One region of the Streptomyces sp. NPDC026417 genome, then DNA from elsewhere that is predicted to be linked to it. Evidence: riboswitches for the same ligand, from Rfam matches in the RefSeq annotation. Region 1 holds a riboswitch; each other region holds the start of a gene.

What was found. Region 1 has a riboswitch for cyclic di-AMP ahead of ACZ4NT_RS21445 (M23 family metallopeptidase). Riboswitches for the same ligand answer to the same signal wherever they lie in the genome.
Region 2: linked by a shared signal. The riboswitch ahead of ACZ4NT_RS25280 (LysM peptidoglycan-binding domain-containing protein) and the one ahead of ACZ4NT_RS21445 (M23 family metallopeptidase) in region 1 are both predicted to bind cyclic di-AMP.
Region 3: linked by a shared signal. The riboswitch ahead of ACZ4NT_RS30910 (NlpC/P60 family protein) and the one ahead of ACZ4NT_RS21445 (M23 family metallopeptidase) in region 1 are both predicted to bind cyclic di-AMP.

Annotation. Positions count from the first base shown of each region.
Region 1 is NZ_JBVHPY010000013.1:127,957-132,228, forward strand. It holds gene ACZ4NT_RS21435 (HPr family phosphocarrier protein) at 1-222, shown strand, start outside; gene ACZ4NT_RS21440 (GntR family transcriptional regulator) at 451-1,155, opposite strand; gene ACZ4NT_RS21445 (M23 family metallopeptidase) at 1,341-2,105, opposite strand; cyclic di-AMP (ydaO/yuaA leader) riboswitch at 2,118-2,278, opposite strand; gene ACZ4NT_RS21450 (M16 family metallopeptidase) at 2,525-3,913, opposite strand; gene ACZ4NT_RS21455 (M16 family metallopeptidase) at 3,910-4,272, opposite strand, start outside.
Region 2 is NZ_JBVHPY010000017.1:38,225-42,496, forward strand. It holds gene eno (phosphopyruvate hydratase) at 1-1,166, opposite strand, end outside; gene ACZ4NT_RS25280 (LysM peptidoglycan-binding domain-containing protein) at 1,527-2,213, opposite strand; cyclic di-AMP (ydaO/yuaA leader) riboswitch at 2,218-2,388, opposite strand; gene ACZ4NT_RS25285 (transglycosylase family protein) at 2,605-3,594, opposite strand; gene ACZ4NT_RS25290 (cytochrome P450 family protein) at 3,795-4,272, opposite strand, start outside.
Region 3 is NZ_JBVHPY010000023.1:120,855-125,126, forward strand. It holds gene pcrA (DNA helicase PcrA) at 1-1,801, opposite strand, end outside; cyclic di-AMP (ydaO/yuaA leader) riboswitch at 2,183-2,354, shown strand; gene ACZ4NT_RS30910 (NlpC/P60 family protein) at 2,363-3,514, shown strand; gene ACZ4NT_RS30915 (hypothetical protein) at 3,654-4,007, opposite strand.

The DNA of each region.
Region 1 (4,272 bases):
ATCTTCGTCCGGGCGGCCACGGCCTCCGGCGTCCCCGTGACGATCGCCAAGGCCGACGGCAACCCCGTCAACGCCGCGTCGATGCTCGCGGTCCTCGGCCTGGGCGCCCAGGGCGGCGAGGAGATCGTCCTCGCCTCCGACGCGGAGGGCGCGGACGCGGCCCTCGACCGTCTGGCCAAGCTGGTCGCCGAGGGCCTCGACGAGCTTCCCGAGACCGTCTGACGCCTTCGGACACCTCGCGTGCGGCGGAGCCGCGTCGACCCCGACCGGTCGACGCGGCTCCGCCGTTTTGCGCCTCGCTCCGCGCCTCGGGGGCATTTCCCGTACGCCGCCCGCACACCTCGTCACGGGCATACGAAAAAGGCACGCCCAGGAATTCCGGGCGCGCGAGAAAAGCGGCAGCGGAAATAGACCTCCGCCGGATATCCCTCTTTGTATACGGCGTTCGTGTTAATGCCGCAGGCTCGACATGTTTACGGGATGTTGCGAAGTCCTCACACGGTCGCGGCGGTCCGCCAGGTCTCCCCCACCGGGAAAGCGGAAGCGGTGCGCGGAGCCGGCGCGCTCGGTGTGCAGCGCGGTGATCGCGCGCGCCCGTTCACTGTCCCCGCGTGCGACGGCGTCCACGATGCCGCCGTGCTCGGCCCACGAGTCCGCGGGGTCGGCGGGTGCCTCGACCGCGTACATCCAGGCGATCTTGTGCCGCAGCTGGGCCAGCGTCGAGGTCAGCGCCGGGCTCCCGGAGGCCTGCGCGAGCGTCTCGTGGAACCAGCCCCCCAGTGAGCGCAGATCCTCGCTGTGCCCCCTCCTGGCCCGCTCCTGGCCCAGCCTGACCAGGCCCCGCAGCACCTTGAGGTGGGCCTCGGTGCGCCGCTGCGCGGCCCGCGCGGCCCCCAGGGGCTCCAGCAGCATCCGCATCTCCAGGAGGTCCGTGGCCTCCTGCTCGGTGGGCTCCGCCACGCACGCGCCCGCGTGCCGCCGGGTGACGACGAACCCCTCGGCCTCCAGGGTGCGCAGGGCCTCCCGCACGGGGACCCGCGAGACGCCGTAGCGGCGGGCGAGGAGTTCCTCGGTCAGTCGGCTGCCGCGCTCGTAGACACCCGCGACGATGTCATCACGGATCGCCGTGCACACCGAGTGCGCCGGAATGCGCATGAGCGGACCTCCGCCTTAATCCTCGCGAAACGCGGTCGATTGACACCTGTTCAGTGACTCTATTGCAGCGGGACGGAATTTCCGATGGCGGACCGGAATCCAGGGATATTTTTTGGACAGACGCCCGTTCGAAACGACGAAGACCCCGGCTCGTCGAGCCGGGGTCTTCGGAAGTCGTACGCGGGTCAGAGGCTGACGCCGTGCGAGCGGAGGTAGGAGACGGGGTCGATGTCCGAGCCGTACTCGGCCGTCGTACGGGCCTCGAAGTGGAGGTGGGGCCCGGTGGTGTTGCCGGTGGAACCGGAGAGGGCTATCTGCTGGCCCGGCGTGACGGTCTGCCCCTGGGTGACGCTGATGGACGACAGGTGGCCGTACATGGTGTACGTCCCGTCGAGCATCTTGATGACGACCTGGTTGCCGTAGGCGCCGCCCCAGCCGGTCGTCACGACGGTGCCGGAACCGACGGCGTGGACCACGGTGCCGGAGGCGGCGTGGAAGTCCACGCCGGTGTGGCTGCCGGAGGACCAGAGGCTGCCGCCGGTCTTGTAGCCGGTGGAGACGTAGGAGCCGGAGATCGGCGAGACGAACGTGTTGAGGCGCTTGCGCTCGGCGGCGCGGGCGGCACGGACCTTCGCCTCGCGCTCCTTCTTGGCCTCGGCCACGGCCCGCTTCCTCGCGGCCTCCTCGGCCTTCTTCAGCGCCGCCGCCTCTTCGGCGGCGTGCTGCTGGGCGGCGGCCTGCGCGTCGATCTGCTCGGCGACCGTGTCGCCGATGGTGACGGCCTGGGTGAATCCGGTCTGCTGGACCGAGGCCTCCGCTGCGAACGCGGGGGCGGCCAGGGTTCCGATGACACCGGTGGTGGTGAGCGCCGCCACGCCTGCCGCACTCTTGGTCGTGCGCGTGATCCGGCTGGGACGACGATGCTTCCCGGTGGCACGGGTGAACGCCATGTAGGGGCTGTTCCTTTCCTTCCCTCTCGCCTACCGGGTTAGCTGACGGGTTCGGAGCAGGAAGGTCTCCTACGGGCCCCCTTGCGGGAAGGGCGCCCGATTCACCCCAGGGACTGCGATGGGTCCCCGGCTCCCCTGGCTCGCGCCGTACGGGGACTCGGCGATGACTGCCCGGTGCCGCGGGCGCGGCGCACTGCCTGACGAACAGCCGGATTGACGCTAAGGGGGGCGTCTTTCGATCGACAAACGGATCGGGGTTTTTGTAGTGCACGCCACAGGGCAGAAGGGCCGCCTCCTAGCAATACGGACATAACGCGGACGAACTCGGGTAAGCGCGCGCGGAATCCCCGATGGACGGCGGGCAAACGCAGGGACCCCGGCGACTCATCGGTCACCGGGGTCCCTGCGTCCACGCGGCTCTACTCGGCCCGTACGACGCTCACTTCACCGATCCCGAGGGCCCGCACGGGCTCGGCGATCTGCGCGGCGTCGCCGACCAGGACGGTCACCAGACGGTCGACCGGGAAGGCGTTCACGACGGCCGCCGTGGCCTCCACGGTGCCGGTCGCGGCGAGCTGCTGATACAGCGTCGCCTGGTAGTCGTCCGGCAGATGCTGCTCGACCTGGTCCGCGAGGGTGCTCGCGACCGCGGCCGCCGTCTCGAACTTGAGCGGGGCGACCCCCACCAGGTTCTGCACGGCGACGTCGCGCTCGGCGTCCGTCAGCCCCTCCGCGGCGAGGGTGCGCAGCACCTTCCAGAGGTCGTCGAGAGCCGGGCCGGTGTTGGGCGTGTCGACCGATCCGCTGATGGCGAGCATCGCGGCGCCCGAGCCGTCCGGAGCCGAGCGCAGCACCTGGCCGAACGACCGCACCCCGTAGGTGTATCCCTTCTCCTCGCGCAGGACGCGGTCCAGACGCGAGGTGAGGGTGCCGCCGAGGCAGTAGGTGCCGAGCACCTGGGCGGGCCACACGCGGTCGTGCCGGTCGGCTCCGACGCGTCCGATGAGCAGCTGCGTCTGGACGGCTCCGGGGCGGTCCACGACGACGACCCGGCCCGTGTCGTCGGCGGTCACCGGCGGCACCGGGCGCGGCTCGGCGGTCGAGCCGGTCCAGGTGCCGAGCGTGTCGGCGAGCAGCGCGTCCAGGTCGAGGTCGGTGAGGTCGCCGACCACCACGGCGGTGCCGGTCGCGGGGCGGACGTGCTTCTCGTAGAAGGCGCGTACGGCCGCCGCGTCGATCTTCTGGACCGTCGCCTCGGTGCCCTGGCGCGGGCGCGACATGCGCGAGTCGGCCGGGAACAGCTCCTTGGAGAGCTCCTTGGCGGCACGGCGGGCCGGGTTGGCGGTCTCGTGCGGGATCTCGTCCAGCCGGTTGCGCACCAGGCGCTCGATCTCGCTGTCCGCGAAGGCCGGTGCCCGCAGCGCGTCGGCGAGCAGGCCGAGCGCCTTCGGCAGCCGGGAGACCGGGACTTCGAGCGAGACGCGCACGCCCGGGTGGTCGGCGTGCGAGTCGAGGGTGGCGCCGCAGCGCTCCAGCTCGGCGGCGAACTCCTCGGCCGAGTGCTTGTCCGTGCCCTCGGAGAAGGCGCGGGACATGATCGTGGCGACACCATCGAGGCCCGCGGGCTCGGCCTCCAGGGGCGCGTCGACGAGCACCTCGACAGCCACCACCTGCTGGCCGGGGCGGTGGCAGCGCAGCACCGTCAGGCCGTTGTCGAGCGTGCCGCGCTCGGGTGCCGGGAACGCCCAGGGCCGGGCCTCGCCGGCCTGCGGCTGGGGGTGGAACTCCATGGTCGCGAGCTCGGTCACTTGGCCGACTCCTCGTCCTCGTCGGTGGCTTCGGCAGCCTGCGCCTCTTCGGCGGCGACGGGCTCGTAGACGAGCACCGCGCGGTTGTCGGGGCGCAGCCGGGCCTTGGCGACCTCCTGCACCTCCTCGGGGGTGACGGCCAGGACCCGCTGCACGGCGGTCAGGGCCAGCTGCGGGTCGCCGAACAGGACGGCGTACCGGCACAGTTCGTCCGCGCGGCCGGCGACGGTGCTCAGCCGGTCCAGCCACTCGCGCTCCAACTGGGCCTGGGCGCGCTCCATCTCCTCGGTGGTGGGGCCCTCCTCGGCGAACCGGGCGAGCTCCTCGTCGACGGCGGCCTCGATGACCGGGACCTCGAC
Region 2 (4,272 bases), on a different contig from region 1:
GTCTTGATCTGGCCGCAGTTCACCGCGACGGCGAGGTCGGCGATGGTGACGTCCTCGGTCTCGCCGGAGCGGTGGGACATCATGCACTTGAAGCCGTTGCGCTGGGCCAGCTCGACGGCGTCCAGGGTCTCGGTCAGCGAGCCGATCTGGTTGACCTTGACGAGCAGGGCGTTGGCGGAGCCCTCCTCGATGCCGCGGGCCAGGCGCTCCGGGTTGGTGACGAAGAGGTCGTCGCCGACGATCTGGACCTTGTCGCCCAGCTTGTCGGTGATGACCTTCCAGCCGGCCCAGTCGTCCTCGTACAGCGGGTCCTCGATGGAGACCAGCGGGTAGGCGGAGACGAGCTCCTCGTAGTACTCGGTCATCTCGGCGGCCGAGCGGGACTTGCCCTCGAACTCGTAGTTGCCGTCCTTGTAGAACTCGGACGCGGCGACGTCGAGCGCGAGCGCGATCTGCTCACCGGGGACGTAGCCGGCCTGCTTGATGGCCTCGATGATGAGGTCGAGCGCGGCGCGGTTGGACTCCAGGTTCGGGGCGAAGCCGCCCTCGTCGCCGAGGCCCGTGGACAGACCCTTGGTCTTCAGCACCTTCTTGAGGGTGTGGTAGACCTCGGCGCCCCAGCGCAGCGCCTCGGAGAAGGACTCCGCACCGATCGGCGCGATCATGAACTCCTGGATGTCCACGTTGGAGTCGGCGTGCGAGCCGCCGTTCAGGATGTTCATCATCGGGACGGGCAGCAGGTGCGCGTTCGGACCGCCCAGGTAGCGGAACAGCGGCAGGTCGCTGGCCTCGGAGGCGGCGTGCGCGACGGCGAGGGAGACGCCGAGGATGGCGTTGGCGCCGAGCGAGCCCTTGTTGTCGGTGGCGTCCAGGTCGAACATCGCCTGGTCGATCAGGCGCTGCTCGGTGGCGTCGTAGCCGACGAGCTCCGGGCCGATCTGCTCGATGACCGCGAGGACGGCCTTCTCGACACCCTTGCCCTGGTAGCGGTTGGGGTCACCGTCGCGCAGCTCGATGGCCTCGAAGGCACCGGTGGAGGCGCCGGAGGGAACGGCGGCACGACCCGTGCTGCCGTCGTCGAGGCCGACCTCGACCTCGACGGTGGGGTTCCCTCGCGAGTCGAGGATTTCCCGGGCTACGACGACGTCGATGGACGGCACGAGCATCTCCTTCTGGGATGTGACGCGGGTACGCGGAGCCCCTTGGCCCGCTGCTGCACGGAGCCGCGGTCGGCTCCGCGACATGAGCCTAACCGGCCCGGGGCGATCGGCCAGCCGGTCGACCACCCCATGGACAGAACCGAGAGTAAATTGTTTCCGAACGGAACAAAAACCTGCCCCGTACAGGTACCGCCGCGACCGGCGGTCCCGGCGCACACATGAAAATGCCCCGCTCCGGTGCGTACGGGGGAACACGCACCGGAGCGGGGAGCCCGTGGGGACGGGATGGCCCTCACGGGGTCCCCTGGGGGGAGACCCCGCGCGGGGGAGGGCCGGGATCGGCCCGGAGGCCGAAGTCAGCCGGTGTCAGCTGAGGTGGAGCTGCTGACCCGGGAAGATGAAGTCGGCATCGTCGACGATGTCCTTGTTCAGCTTGAACAGCTTCTGCCAGCCGCCCTTGACCTTCTTCTCCTCGGCGATGGAGCTGAGGGTGTCGCCCTTGACGACCTTGTACTCGCCGTCACCCTTCTCGACCTTCTTGCCGGTCGGGGTCTCGACGGTCTTCTTGGCGGTCTCCCGCTCCGAGGAACGCGAGGCGCGCTGGTCCTGCGACTGGGGGGCCTGCTGCTGCGGCTGAGCCGTGCTCTGCGAACCGGTGTCCGTCGAGGTGCCGCCGGTGGAGGCGCCGGACAGGCCGGTGCCGCAGGTCGGCCAGGCACCCTTGCCCTGCGCGGCGAGCACCTTCTCGGCGACGGCGATCTGCTCGGACTTGGAGGCCTGGTCGGCCGTGGAGGCGTAGGCGGAGCCGCCGTACGCGGACCAGGTGGAGGCGGAGAACTGCAGACCGCCGTAGTAGCCGTTGCCGGTGTTGATGGACCAGTTGCCGCCGGACTCGCACTGGGCGACGGCGTCCCACTCGGAGGTGGTGGCGGCGGAGGCGTTGCCGGCGGCCATCAGCGGAGCGGCGATGGCGACACCGGTGACACCGGCGAGCGTGGCGACACGGGCGGCCTTGGACGGGCGGCGGTGCTTGCCCTTGCTGTTGAGCAGCATGAAGTGATCCCCTCACCGACGCCTGCGAGGTGAGCTGTCGGGTTCGGGCGGGTGAGTGCCCGGTCGTGCGCCGCTGGCGCCCGACTTCACCCCAAGCCGTTCCCGGAGGTCTCTCAACTCCCGGGCCCGGCACTTACCTTGGGTCCCCCGCTCCTGCCTGCGGCGCTTGCGCGACGACTGTTCCCGGACGGCCGCTGGCAGGATTCGGCGTTGCGACCGTCGGGGCCCGCTGTGGCGAGCGGTCACGACCGTAGACACGCGACCGCCGGAATTTCAAAGACGATCAGGGCTTCTGAGACTCATGTCTCACTCTCACCAAACCGGACATTGCGGTGCGAACCATGACGTGAACTACCGCTGTTTTGTACCCGATTCGCCGCCTGACGACCACTTAGTCTTCGGTGACCTCAAGGCTCTGACCGGGGTGAATGAGGTCCGGGTCGGCGCCGACCGTCTTCTCGTTCACCTCGTACAGCTCACTCCACCCGCCCTGGACCGCAAGGGAGTCGGCGATGCTCGTGAGACTGTCCCCGAGACGGACCGTGTACGAGCCTTCCGTCGCGTCGGACGTGGCGTCGGCGCTGCGCGAGGCGTGGCGGCCGGAGGACTCCTGTGCGCGCCCGGCGGTCGCGCCCGAGCCCGCCTCGTCCTCGGCGATGCCGCCGCGGTGCCGGCCGGTGCCGGCCGCTTCGCTCGCGGACCCGCCCGAAGGGGCTTCACTCCGACCCGACTTGTCCGAGTCGTCCGCTTTCGCCTTGCCCGTGTCCGAGTTGTCCGCACCCTTGGAGTCGCCGGCGTCCTTGCTCGGCTTCGACGTCGCCCCCGAGGCCGCGCCGGACTTCGACGGGTCGGCGGACGCGCTCGCGGAAGGCTTGCCCGAGGGGCTGCCGTTCGACAGGCCGCCCGAACCGGACGAGTCGTCCGAAGGGGACGAATCCGGCGAGGCGGAACCGGTCGGCGACGAGGGGTCCTCGCCGATGCCCGTGTCGACCTCGACGGAGGCCGACTTCTTGCTGAGGCCGGAGAGCGGCCCGCAGGTGGGCCAGGCGGCCAGGCCCTGTCCGTCGAGAAGCTTCTCGGCGACGGCTATCTGCTGCGAGCGGCTGGCCTCGTCGGGGCTCGGCGCGTACGCCAGGCCGCCGTACTTCTCCCAGTTCTCCTGGGTCATCTGCAGGCCGCCGTAGTACCCGTTGCCGCTGTCGGCACTCCAGGAGCCGCCGCTCTCGCACTCCGCGACCCGGTCCCACGTGGTGCCGTCTGCGGCGCTCGCGCCGGTTGCGCCGAGCAACGGGATGGCGATGGCCGATCCGGTTACTCCTGCCGCGACGATGAGCGCCGGAGCCTGGCGGGGGCGACGGTGACGACCGTTCCCGGAGAGCATGCGGTGGCCTTTCGGAGACAGCAATGACAGACGCGACGGAAGATCCACCGCGTTGATGCGTGAACGTATCGGGACTCGAACGCTTGTCACAAGTCGATGCAGCGCAGATCACGTGAAGATCACAGTATTGACGGTGTGTCATGTTTGAACGGGCCGCATCCGCGTACGGTCCGGGCGGCACACGGGCTCCCCGGCACGCCCTATCGGGCAGGCGTGAACTCCACCGGAAGCGTGCGCAGTCCCCGCATGATGAGACCGCCCCGCCAGCGCAGGTCGGCCGGGTCGCCGGCGAGTTGCAGGTCAGGGAGCCGGGTGAGCAGCGTGGCCAGGGCGGTCTGCCCCTCCAGCCGGGCGAGCGGCGCACCGAGGCAGTAGTGGATGCCGTGCCCGTATCCGAGGTGCTGGTTGTCGCGCCGCGAGAGGTCCAGGGTGTCCGGCTGTTCGAAGCGCTCGGGGTCGCGGTCGGCGGCCGCGAGGACGACGAGGACGGGGTCGCCGGCGGCGATGTCCTGTCCGCCGAGCCGGACCGCCTCGGTGGCGAACCGCCAGGTGGCCAGCTCCACGGGCCCGTCGAAGCGGAGGAGTTCCTCGACACCCGTCTCCAGCAGGGCGGTCTCTCCGGCGGCGAGGGAGGACTGCAGCCGCCGCCGCTGCTCGGGATGGGTGAGCAGGGCGTAG
Region 3 (4,272 bases), on a different contig from region 1:
GCTCGAACTCCAGGGCCACGGCGGCGAGTTCCTGGAGGTTCTCGATGCGGGTCTCGTCCTGCGGATCGGTCGAGGCCTGCAACTCGGCCAGATAACCGGTGCGTTCGAGGACGGCTTCCAGGACGGTCGCCGGACCGGCGCCCGACTCGACGATTGTCCGCAGGTCCTCCATCAGCGTGTTGAACCGCTTGACGGCGTTGGTCGAGCGGGCGGCCATGCCGTACGCCTCGTCGACGCGGCGCAGCGCCTGCGGGAAGCTGATCTTCTCCCGCTGGGCGAGGGCGTCGATCATGGCCTCCGCGCGGTCGCCGATGCCGCGCTTGGGCACGTTCATGATGCGGCGCAGCGGGACCGAGTCCTCCGGGTTCGACAGCACGCGCAGATACGCGAGGACGTCCCGGACCTCCTTGCGCTCGTAGAAGCGGACGCCGCCGACGACCTTGTACGGCAGGCCGACGCGGATGAAGACCTCTTCGAAGACACGGGACTGGGCGTTCGTCCGGTAGAAGACGGCGACGTCGCCGGCCTTGGCCTCGCCCGCGTCGGTGAGGCGGTCTATCTCGTCGGCGACGAACTGCGCCTCGTCGTGCTCGGTGTCGGCGACGTAGCCGGTGATGCGGGCGCCGGCGCCGGCGTTGGTCCACAGGTTCTTGGGGCGGCGGCTCTCGTTGCGCTCGATGACGGCGTTCGCGGCGCTCAGGATCGTCTGCGTGGAGCGGTAGTTCTGCTCCAGGAGGATTGTGGTCGCGTCCGGGTAGTCCTCCTCGAACTGGAGGATGTTGCGGATCGTCGCTCCGCGGAACGCGTAGATCGACTGGTCGGCGTCACCGACGACGCACAGCTCGGCGGGCGGCAGGTCACCCTCGGCCGGGGGCACGTCCACGGGGTGCTCGCCGGTGCCGACGAGCTCGCGGACGAGGGCGTACTGCGCGTGGTTGGTGTCCTGGTACTCGTCGACGAGCACGTGGCGGAAGCGGCGGCGGTAGTGCTCGGCCACGTCGGGGAAGGCGCGCAGCAGATTGACCGTCGTCATGATCAGGTCGTCGAAGTCGAGGGCGTTGGCCTCGCGCAGGCGCGACTGGTACATGGCGTAGGCCTGGGCGAGGGTCTTCTCGAAGCCGTCGGTGGCCTGGGCGGCGAAGTCCTCCTCGTCGATCAGCTCGTTCTTCAGGTTCGAGATCTTGGCGCTGAAGGACTTGGGCGGGAAGCGCTTGGGGTCGAGGTCCAGGTCGCGGCAGACCAGGGCCATGAGGCGCTTGGAGTCGGCGGCGTCGTAGATGGAGAAGGAGGAGGTGAAGCCGAGCCTCTTCGACTCGCGGCGCAGGATGCGGACGCACGCGCTGTGGAAGGTCATCACCCACATCGCGTTCGCGCGGGGGCCGACGAGCTGCTCGACGCGCTCCTTCATCTCGCCCGCGGCCTTGTTCGTGAAGGTGATCGCGAGGATCTGGCCGGGGTGCACATGGCGCTCGCCCAGCAGATGGGCGATGCGGTGCGTGAGCACGCGGGTCTTGCCGGAGCCGGCTCCGGCCACGATGAGCAGGGGCGAGCCGGCGTGCACCACGGCCGCGCGCTGGTTCTCGTTCAGACCGTCGAGCAGCGCCGCCGGGTCCACCGCGGGGCGGACGGCGCCGTCGCGGTAGTAGCCGTCCCGGCTCGGGGGCACGTCGAAGCGGCCGCCGAACAGGTCGTCCGGAAGCTGCTCGGGCGTCCCGTCCTCGGGCGGCGGCGGGGGCTCTCCCTCGTGGGCCCCGGAGGGCTTGAGGTCCGCCAGGAAGCTGTCGTCAAAGAGGCTGCTCATCGCCTTCCGAGTCTAGGCCGCCCCACTGACACCCCGCGGCCACCTCCGGAACTCGGCCGGTTTCCGGGAGCAGGGCGGGCCGGGCAGGGGCTCCCCGCCGGGCCGGCGGACCCGCGTACGGAGGCCGCGGGACGGCACCCCTCTCGCCCTCCGGAACCGCGCTGTCACCTCCGGTGATGGCGTGAACGAGACGCACAACACGCCGGATGATTCGGGACAAGTACCGGAAAACGATCCGGACCGGCGGCTCGTCTCGGCCTCCGCGAAAAAGGTCACGGAAATGTATCGGGCATATCGAACATCAACCTTCACAGAAGCCACACGCGTTGGCTAGCGTGCCGGTCAGGCCGCCCGACCCCCACCGGCGAACGTCGCCGGGCCGCGCGGCCTCCGCCGAGTCCGGCGCGCCTGTGCGCCAGCCGGAGCCGGGGACCCACCGACCTTTGGGGTGAATCGGTCCGACCGCCTTGTCGGGCGCGGACCGTAGGGCAACCCTTCCGAACCACCCGCCCGAACCCGACAGCTAACTCGGTAGGCGGATCATGGAAGGAGTCGCCTCTCTTGGCGTCGCATCGCAAATGGCGTCCCGCGGGTACGCGCGTAGCGGGCGTACGGGCCCCGGGTCTCGCCACGGCCGCCCTCACCTCCGTGGCCCTGCTGTCGCAGACGGCGAACGCCGCGCCGGCCGAGCCCAAGCCGAGCCTGGAGGAAGTCCAGAAGAAGGTGGACGACCTCTACCACCAGGCCGAGACGGCCACCCAGAAGTACAACGCGGCCAAGGAGAAGAGCTCCAAGCAGCGCCGTCGCGTGGACACCCTCCTCGACGACGTGGCCAAGCGCACCGAGAAGCTCAACACCGCGCGCGAGGAACTGGGTTCGTACGCCGCCGCCCAGTACCGCACGGGAGCCGCCGCCCCCGACACCGCGACCCTCCTGCTCGCGGACGACCCGCAGGACTACTTCGACCAGACCCAGCTGATGAGCCGCCTGACGACTCGCCAGAAGGAGGCCGTCGACGACTACGTCACCGAGCAGGCGGCCACGACGAAGAAGCGGGCGGAGGCCTCCGAGAGCCTGGAGAAGCTGACCACCTCGCAGCGGACGCTGAAGTCGACCAAGGCGGAGGTGCAGCGCAAGCTCGCCGACGCCCGCGGACTGCTCTCGAAGCTCACGGCCGAGGAGAAGGCGCGGCTCGCGGCGATCGAGGAGAAGAAGCGGGCCGAGGCCGAGCGCAAGGCCGAGGAACTGGCCCGGCAGCAGGCCGCGGAGGAGAAGCAGCGCCAGGAGGCCGCCCCGCAGGACCAGGGGTCGACGGCGGGCAGTACGGGCGGCACGGCGGACGACGCGTCGTACGCCACCAAGGCCGACAAGGCGCTCGCGTTCGCCCGGGCGCAGATCGGCAAGCCGTACGTCTGGGGCGCGACGGGCCCGGACTCGTACGACTGCTCCGGTCTCACCCAGGCCGCCTGGAAGGCCGCCGGGGTCTCCCTGCCGCGCACCACCTGGGACCAGGTCGACGCGGGCACCACGGTCCCGCTCTCCGACATCAAGCCCGGTGACCTGGTCTTCTTCTACGACGACATCAGCCACGTCGGGCTGTACGTCGGCAACGGGATGATGATCCACGCCCCGAAGCCGGGCGCGTACGTCCGCGAGGAGTCGATCTACTACGACGGCGAGTCGTCGATCCACAGCGTGGTGCGCCCCGCCTGAGGGCGGATCCGCGGGCGGGCCGCCGCGGCCGTGTCCGGCGTGACCCGACGGTCACGCCGGGCCCGGGCCCCGGTCCGGTGCGAAGCCGGAGGCCGGGCCCGGCGAACGGGACCGGCGGTCGGCGGTCGGCGGTCGGCGGTCAGGTCCAGAGCACCGCGATGAAGATGTTCGCCGTGGTCAGCAGGCCCACCGTGGCGAAGGCGCCCTTCCCGACCTTCTCCTCGTCGCGCTTCACGTAGACGAGCCCCAGGATCACGATCAGCAGGGCGAGCTTCACGCCGATCTTGATGTTGTCGAGCGAGTTGTCGTCGGCCTGATTGAGGCCGACCAGTACGACGCCCGTGACCAGCATGGTGAGCGCGCCGTGCAGCATCGCGGGGACGAACCGGGCCGTGCCCCGGCCCATCGCCTTCATCTGGGTGAGAAAGCCGCCGAGGAGCGCGGCGATCCCGATGATGTGCAGGCCGACGAAGAGATGGATGAGTACGTCCATGGGGCCGGAGCCTAATCGGGGGCCCCGCCGCGCCCCTGCACCGCCCCCACCCCCGAGCCCGCCCGCCCGGGCCGGTTCAGCACGGGTCAGGTCGGACCAGGCCGGGTCGGTCGGGTCGGGTCGGGTCGGGTCGGGTCGGTGGGCTCATAGCACCGGCGTCCCGGGCCCCGCCCGGAGAACCGCCGCATCGGTCAGCACTCCGAGCCAAGCCGACGTCCGCGGGCCACGATCCCGGTCGCATACGGTCACCTCGCGGTCCTCTCGC